DNA from 2 places in the Rummeliibacillus sp. SL167 genome. Region 2 is predicted to be linked to the other one. Evidence: predicted binding sites of a transcription regulator. Region 2 holds the regulator's gene; the other holds the start of a gene.
The links. The regulator LexA, encoded in region 2, represses DNA repair genes until DNA is damaged. The targets are predictions, from matches to a motif close to CGAACATATGTTCG.

Region 1 (4,197 bases), 560 kb from region 2:
GGACTTTCTCTTCTTTATACCATGCATTAAATGATTCACAATTAGCTGGTGCAGTTGCAAGTCCTATATTAAGTACATTATTTGCATTGGCTTTATTAGCATCTGGGCAAAACTCAACAATTACAGGAACATTGACTGGACAAGTTGTTATGGAAGGCTTTATCCACATTCGTCTTCCAATGTGGGCTCGCCGAATGGTTACACGATTGTTAGCTGTCATTCCAGTATTAGCTTGTACAATCTATTTTGGCGGAGATGAAACAGCACTTGATAACTTATTGATCTATTCGCAAGTATTCTTAAGTATTGCTTTGCCTGTTTCAATGATTCCACTCGTTTATTTCACAAGTTCTAAAAAAATCATGGGAGAACGGTTTAAAAATCCTCTCTGGGTAAGTATACTAGGTTGGATTTGTACAATCTGCTTAACTTATTTAAATATCCAATTGATTGTTAGTACCGTATCTTCTATCTTCCATTAAAAATATATGTGTGAGCCATGTCATAGATATAAAAACTGATGGCATGGCTTTTTTTCTGATTTAAAATACTATATCTGTCCCCGTTATCATAGAGTGGCATATATCTTTGTTCCTAAATTTTGATGAAGGCCTATTTAAATCGTAAAACTCACACCAAAAATAGCTTGAAAGGGAAAATTTTGTCCGTCTTTTAAATAGAGTGAAGAACTTTTAGTGTCTAGCTTTGAGATTATTCCGATCACTTTAAAAATTCGTTTTTCTTTCCAAATGCTTAATTCGACCTCTAGGTTATTGGCGTAAGCGATTTGGAGTTGTTCACTGAGTTCCTGCAATCCCCACTCGTCTAACTCTGGTTTTTCAACATTTTCATCTTGTCCTTTCCATTCCTTTAATAATTTTACATGTTCTGGAATCATCATCGCAGTCCATTTGATATTTCCACGATCTCGAATCACTTTTACACCACCTCTTTATCTCAAACACGTAGGAACCTTGTTTTTTCTTACTTTTGGTGTCCACCGATCAATTCTGAACGTGCAACCGCAGTCCCTGCCTCTGTATAAGACACAGCATGTAAAATCGCTGTTGATCCATGTTTTGAACGCAAATAATCCATCGTCTCTCCTAATTTTCTTTTTTTCCATTTCTGTTCATCAAACAAACTAAGTTGCATGGAATGTTCCGATTCTAAATTTGAAATGCTGATAGAAAGCTGCCTTACAGGTTTTTCTACATAATAGGCTTCGAGCAATCGCTTACACACTTTATAAATTTTCATCGTATCATTCGTTGGCTCATCTATTGTATGTGACCGATGAAAACCTCCTCCAAATACATTTTTACTATAACGAACACCAAGTGAAATGGTTCTTCCCACTTGGAAGGCTTCCCTTGCTCTTCTTGCGATATCCTCACACATTTCTAAGATGACAACAAGAATTTCACAGCGGCTATCATAATCGCGCGTGAGTAATTGACCTTTACCAAAACTAATGGGTTCTTCTGCATGTGCTTCTAATGGGGATAAATCTATTCCCCACGCATGATAGTAAAGCTGATTGCCCATAACACCAAAATGATTTTCCAGCATGCTTAAATCAGCATGAGCAAGGTCGCCTACCGTATAAATACCCAGATTATTTAGGGCACGCTCCGTTCTTCGACCAATCCCCCACATTTCAGACAACGGTGCAACCGGCCATAATTTTTTAGGAATATCTTCATATGTCCATTTCGCAAATCCTTCCTTTTTCGCCTCTAAATCTAATGCTAGCTTTGCCATTAGCATATTGGGCCCCATTCCAACTGCATTTGGAATTTGAAATTGGCTATAAATGCTGGACTGAATAGATTTCGCAGTTTCTTCAGGAGGACCCCAAAGTTTTTCTGTACCGGTAAGATCCACAAAGCTTTCGTCCACGCTATATACATGTATCGCTTCCTTTGGAACAATCTGATTGATTAAATTCGTAATTTCCATTGACATCTTTATAAAAAATTCCATTTTGGGTGTAAATAATTTGATATCCGGGTGGTCCGGAATTTCGTAAAGACGAGATCCTGTTTGAATCCTAAATCTTTCTTTCATGGGTGGCGACGCAGCGAGGACTATACTCCCTTTTTGTTGAAGATTCCCAACAACCGCAATGGGCACTTTTAAAGGATCCAGCTTTGCAAGCATAGCCATACAGCTTGCATAAAAACAACGCATATCAACGCAAATGATAGAGCGATTCGGCGCATTTTTGTACATTTCCCATGGATTTATATCATTGGAGTCGATTCTATATTCAATGTGATTTACTGCATTCTTATTCATTTTTGCCACCTCCAAAATAATTGTGAAACACCATCAAGAACATTCGTTCTATTTTTATTTTAGAGTAAGAAAAGTGGAACGACAAGTGGTATTATTTGGAGTATTTTTCGCCGCTAGCATTGCAGCAGACCTGATGATGGTCTAATTTTAGCTCTTAATTTTGCTAATAAAGTAACCTCTTTTTGCAAAAGAATCTTATGCTTATTTCAATTTACTAGGACAACTCAAACCTATAAAACACATTAAAAATGAAGCCATTAAATTGGATTTAAAAAAATTGAGATCATTAAAAATCATAATATTCCATTTTATTGGCAAAGTGAAACTTTAATCAGTGGGGTTTTCTTCATCCCTCACTGAACTAGAGGAACTCAGGTTAAAGGCGCCACGTCCTGTGGCAACACCTGAGTGACCAACATCATGCACGTCCGAACCAATCGGACTTTTACGGGCAGTTTATCTCCCACCTAACTTCTTTACTTTCGCTGAATTTTAAGATGGGAGTATTATTGCCCGTTAATGCGAGATAAAAATCTATTTTTTCTTTAACTTTTCAAACAAAAAACTGATTTTTATTAAACTTCCGAAGATGAAATGACTTTGTCAGTGATCTCTTAAAACTTAGATAGCTATTTTCACTTAGAAGACAAGAACGTATTATTTAAGCTCATCATACATATACTGTATAAAAAAACGAACTAAATTTTGTTTTATTTTTTGTGCAAAATTTAGTGCAATAAAGGTAGGAGAAAATAATGTCAAATGAAATCTGGAAGGGGAAAATAAACATGAAAAAATTATTAGAGAAACCATTTACTCTAAAAAACACCATGCCTGCAAGCAAATTAAGAGAAATTTCCCAAAAAAGATTAAAGGAAATGATTGATGAAAATGAAGTAATGGGACTGATCATTAAAGATGAAATGGCAATCACAATGATGAGAATGAGCGACTTTGAAGAATTAAAAAAGTATGTGGAAAGTTTGGAACAATTAGTAGATGAAAATCTGATGGTAAACAAACTTGGAGAAGAATTTTTCAATACACCGAAAGAGCAATTCATCACTATGCCAAAGAATATGTCGGCAAAAGAATACAAAGAATGGAGAAAAGGAATGGAGAATTAACATGACCAATCAAACATATGAATCAAAATTTCATCCGGAGTATTTTGATACTTTTGATCATGTAGCAGACAAGATGACAAATACAGAATTTGCAATGTTTTATGAGCTGTTTCAACATGTCATTGACACTTTAGAAAAGGATCCTTATAGCAATTCAAGAGAATGTCAGTACGGAATTCTACATGAAAAAGGATTTCGTACGATGACATTCCACTCAAAATTACCAAAGATTCATACAGGCGACATGCGAGTAATATTCAAAATGGATGAGAATACAAAAACGAACTATTATTTTGCTGTAGGAAAACGGATCAACACAAGACCAAGACCGCTTGAAGATATCTATTCCAAAGCGGAAAATCTGTTAAAAGCTAGAGGAGAACATACATAATGCAATAAACTAGTAGACAGACATAGAACTTTTCATATCATTAATGTACGAAAAGAGAATGCCATCTGACATTCTCCATTCATAAAAAATAAAAGCCTACCCCTCCTAGTAAAGATAGCCCTAACGCTCAACCATTAATATTGATACTACTTTCTTTTTCATACACTGTTCACCCTTTCCTAAGTTATTCTTCCTTTGTATCCTCAAATTTAAAATACCCCCTACGTCACAATTAAAATACTTGCATAGCGCATCTAACGTACTGTAATTTACACCTTTACCTATTCCTCAATCTAAATTGGATAACGCATTTCTGGAAGTCACAAAACATTAATCTACTAAAATTGCTAATATATTTAGAATTTCTACTAGTTTCTC
Region 2 (4,197 bases):
AGAAAATAAGGTAAAATATACTGAATAGTAAAATGAATAAATTAGGAAATAGGGAATGCTATTTAAAAATGATGTAGGTACTTGAACATGCTTTTGAATATGAAGTTATTACTGTTCTTAATTTACTAATATTTCTATAACATGATACATTTTTATACTTTTAGTAACATGTTTATACAATTCTAGGAGATTTAATAGTATCCTTAGTATTGTGATACAAAGTAATCTTCATTTATCAATAAACTAGTGTAGTAGTTTACGTCAATTCAATGGGGGGAATAAATTGGTGGTAAACAAATTTAGAAAAAGTAAGAAAGAAGAGCCTGACTTATTAGGTGAGATTAAACGAAATGAAAAAAACGTTGTAATAGCAGCGAATTCTACTAGTGAAATTCAGAGCATTTTAAAAATGGCTGGTTTTACTATCTATGATTTAGCTGCTATTCAATTATTGCAACTGTATGTGAAGCAAAACATTGAAAAAATTGTGGATAATTTTTATTCGAATTTAGCAAATGAGCCAAGTCTCATGAAAATTATTGAAGATCATAGTTCAGTAGACCGTTTGAAAAAAACACTTACTGACCATTTGATCCAACTTTTTTCTGGTAAAATTGATTCGGAATTTATACAGCAAAGATATAAAATTGCGCAGGTGCATGTCAGAATAGGATTGCAACCAAAATGGTATATGCTCGCATTTGCAGATTTAACAAACAGTTTAAATGAGATTGTTTTTGAAAATACGACAAGTAAAGAAGAATATGCAGCATTTTCCAATGCTCTCAATAAAATTTTATCTATAGAGCAGGTTATTGTATTGGAAGCCTATGATAAGGAAAATGAAAGAGTCAAGAAAATATCACAGATGGAAAAAGAGAAAGCTCAAAATGAAGTGCATGACATGGCAGAAGAGCTTGCATGCATTACAGAGCAAGCAAGTGTGTCCTTACAACAGGTGTCTGGGCAGTCAGTCCAATTAGTATCTGTTGCAAAAGAAAGTTCTTTATCCGTACAAGAAATCGAACAACAATATTTGGATGCCCAACAGCGTCTTAATGCTCAAATGGAAGCGATGAAAAAGATTGAAATACGTATGGATGAAGTGAACGAGCAGATCGGGATCCTTAAAGGGACGTCAGCAAAAATTCAAGATGTTACAGGAATCGTTTCTTCTATAGCCGATCAGACAAATCTCTTAGCTTTAAATGCTGCCATTGAGGCTGCACGTGCTGGAGAACATGGAAAAGGCTTTGCTGTAGTTGCAGATGAGGTTAGAAAACTTGCTGTACAAACAAAAAGCAGTTTAGCTAACGTCAGTACGCTAATTTCTGATACGAATAAGGGGATTGAAGGAGTCACTGGATCAGTTGCTGAAGCGAACGATTTAGTATCCGATGGGGTCAAAGAAATTACACAACTCGATCAATTTTTTGATCAAGTGTTTACACTTATGGAACAAATTAAAAAGGGCAGTGTGAAGATCGATGAAGAATTGCAATCACTCGTTACTGTCATCGAAGAAATTTCAAATGGTGTCAGTGACGTGGCGGTATCTACTGATCATTTAAATGAAATTGCTAAACAAATGAAGTAGAGTAACATAGAAATAAAGTTTCAGATAAAGTTGTGCAAAATAAGTTAAAATATAGCTTTGTATTCTTTCATTAACATAACATGCCTTATTCATAAGGTTGTTAAAAAGAAGTGATAATGTTTAAAAATAGAATTTTGACTACTTTGAGCTTGAATAAGTATAAAGGATTCTCATCGTTTTTATTTTTTACTATTTAAATAATGCAAACGAGGAAAACGATTTTTTTGTGATCACATGTGAAGAGGATATTGAATACGGGCATTTTTATAAAAAAGCGATTTAGTAAAATATCAATATTTATCCCGTATTAATAGGCAGTAATACTTCCCGCTCAAAATTCAGCGAAAGTAAAGAAGTTAAGAGGGAGAACAACTGCCGCATGCGCCCGATTGGTTAGGGCGGGCAAGATGTTGGTCACTCAGACGTTGGCACAGGACGTGACAACGCCTGAGTTCCTCTAGTTCAGTCGAGGATGAAGAAAACCCCACACTGATGAAAGTTTCGCTTTATAAGGTCAGTTGAGTGATTATATGAAGAAAAGCATCCAAATCTATTTAATTAGAATAGTTTTGGATGCTTTTTCATATAAAAGATTAGTGGACGTTTCGGTATAAACCAACCACTTTACCAAGTACAGAAACTTTTTCCACAATGATAGGGGCCATAGAAGAATTTTCAGGTTGAAGGCGGAAATATCCATCTTCTTTAAAAAAACGTTTTACTGTTGCTTCATTTTCTTCAGTCATAGCCACAATAATATCGCCATTATCGGCAGTTGATTGTTGTTTGACAATCACATAATCACCATCTAAAATACCAGCTTCAATCATTGATTCACCCATAATTTCAAGTATAAAGATGTGATCATCTGAAGTGCCATAAAAATCTGGAATCGGGAAATACTCTTCTATATTTTCAATGGCAGTGATCGGCATACCTGCCGTTACTTTTCCAACTAGAGGTACATGAATCACACCTTGTTTTGTAATATTGTCTTGGTCCAATATCTCTATTGCACGAGGTTTTGTAGGATCACGACGAATGAGTCCCTTGCTTTCAAGACGATTTAGGTGGCCATGTACAGTAGAACTCGAAGCTAACCCCACAGCCTCTCCAATTTCTCGGACGGAAGGTGGGTATCCCTTTGTGCGAACTTCCTCTTTAATAAACTCTAGTATATCTTCTTGTCTTTTTGATATTTTTTTCAATCTGTTCACCTCTTATCTTAGTTTCCTGCTAATTGTTAAATTTAGTATAGCATTACCGAACAAACAAAGCAAACATAAGTTCGAAAAAAGTGTTTGACAAAAACAAATGTTCGTTTTATATTAAGAACATATATTCCGAACAAACATTCGATGAAGGGGAGATTTGTATGAATTGGGTTAAAAGAAATCAAAATACGGCATTGTTTATGGTATTTGCAGTCATCTTTATGGCTATTCTACTTCTAATTAATAGAGATACAACAACATATACAAATATTAAGGTACAAGAAGGTGATACACTTTGGTCTCTGTCTGATCGATACAAAGGAAATTTATCTAATGCTGAGTGGGTTCGTCTAGTAAAAAATGAGAATAATATTATAGATGATAAAATTATTGCTGGTCATACTTTAATCATTCCTGACCATAAACAATCTGATTCAACAAACAAAGAAGTAGTATTGGCAAGTGACAAAAATGACGAATAAAAAAGCAGTACTTTATTGTCGAGTAAGTACAGAAAAGGAAACACAAGATACGTCGATTGAGAGACAGGAAATTGAGCTGAGAGCATTTGCACAGTCAAAGGGTTATGAGGTAGTAGCAGTATTTAAAGATAGACATAGCGGGTATGACATAGAACGCGAAGGCTTACTGGAATTGCTGGATTTTGTAAAGGAATATCACATTATGAATTTATTTATCCAAGATGAAACACGTTTAGGACGTGGTAATGGTCGAATGGCTGTTTTACATTTGCTTAAAAAGTTGAATGTGGATATCTTTACTTTAAGTGATGCTGGCACTATCAAATTAAATGAAATGGATACAATGCTCCTCGAAATTTTAGCCATTGTTGAAGAATATCAACGAAAATTGCATAATGCAAAGATACGGCGTGGCATGAAAAGGGCTGTGCAAAATGGTTATAGGCCAGAAAATAACTTAAAAGACCGCGGCAATGTGGAAGGTAGGGAGAGAATTGATGCACCAATCGAACAGATTGTTCATTTAAGAGAGAAGGGGATGACTTTTGAGGAAATTACTGCAACATTAAAAGGACTTGGATTCCAAATAAGCAAGGCTACCGTTCATAGGCGTTATAAAGAATATGAAGAAGAGCAAAACCTTAAAAATTGAAAATAGATCAGGTATGTTAAGAAGATTCCATTAAAGTATAAAGTGTAATAGTTAAAAATCGTATATTTTACGGACAATATTAGATATCAACTCGACTGAGAATGGATATTTGACAAAATGATTAGGCAGCAGAATCTCGGTTAAGAAATTCTACTGCCTTTTCGTTTTAAATATCAGCATACTTTCTGTATATAAAATCATTAATGCTTTTTCTAATTCTTCATAAGAAGCATAGGCAAAAGATAGACGAAT

Region 1: the regulator LexA is predicted to act here: its motif matches at 2,338-2,351, upstream of FEZ13_RS09855 (Y-family DNA polymerase).

What each region holds. Positions count from the first base shown of each region.
Region 1 is NZ_VCBM01000001.1:2,194,737-2,198,933, forward strand. It holds gene FEZ13_RS09845 (Nramp family divalent metal transporter) at 1-482, shown strand, start outside; gene FEZ13_RS09850 (YolD-like family protein) at 617-937, opposite strand; gene FEZ13_RS09855 (Y-family DNA polymerase) at 985-2,235, opposite strand; gene FEZ13_RS09860 (hypothetical protein) at 3,090-3,428, shown strand; gene FEZ13_RS09865 (hypothetical protein) at 3,430-3,819, shown strand; gene FEZ13_RS20445 (helix-turn-helix domain-containing protein) at 3,940-4,104, opposite strand.
Region 2 is NZ_VCBM01000001.1:1,630,710-1,634,906, reverse strand. It holds gene FEZ13_RS07355 (globin-coupled sensor protein) at 287-1,597, shown strand; gene lexA (transcriptional repressor LexA) at 2,191-2,805, opposite strand; gene yneA (cell division suppressor protein YneA) at 2,973-3,293, shown strand; gene FEZ13_RS07340 (YneB family resolvase-like protein) at 3,283-3,945, shown strand; gene FEZ13_RS07335 (aminotransferase-like domain-containing protein) at 4,096-4,197, opposite strand, start outside.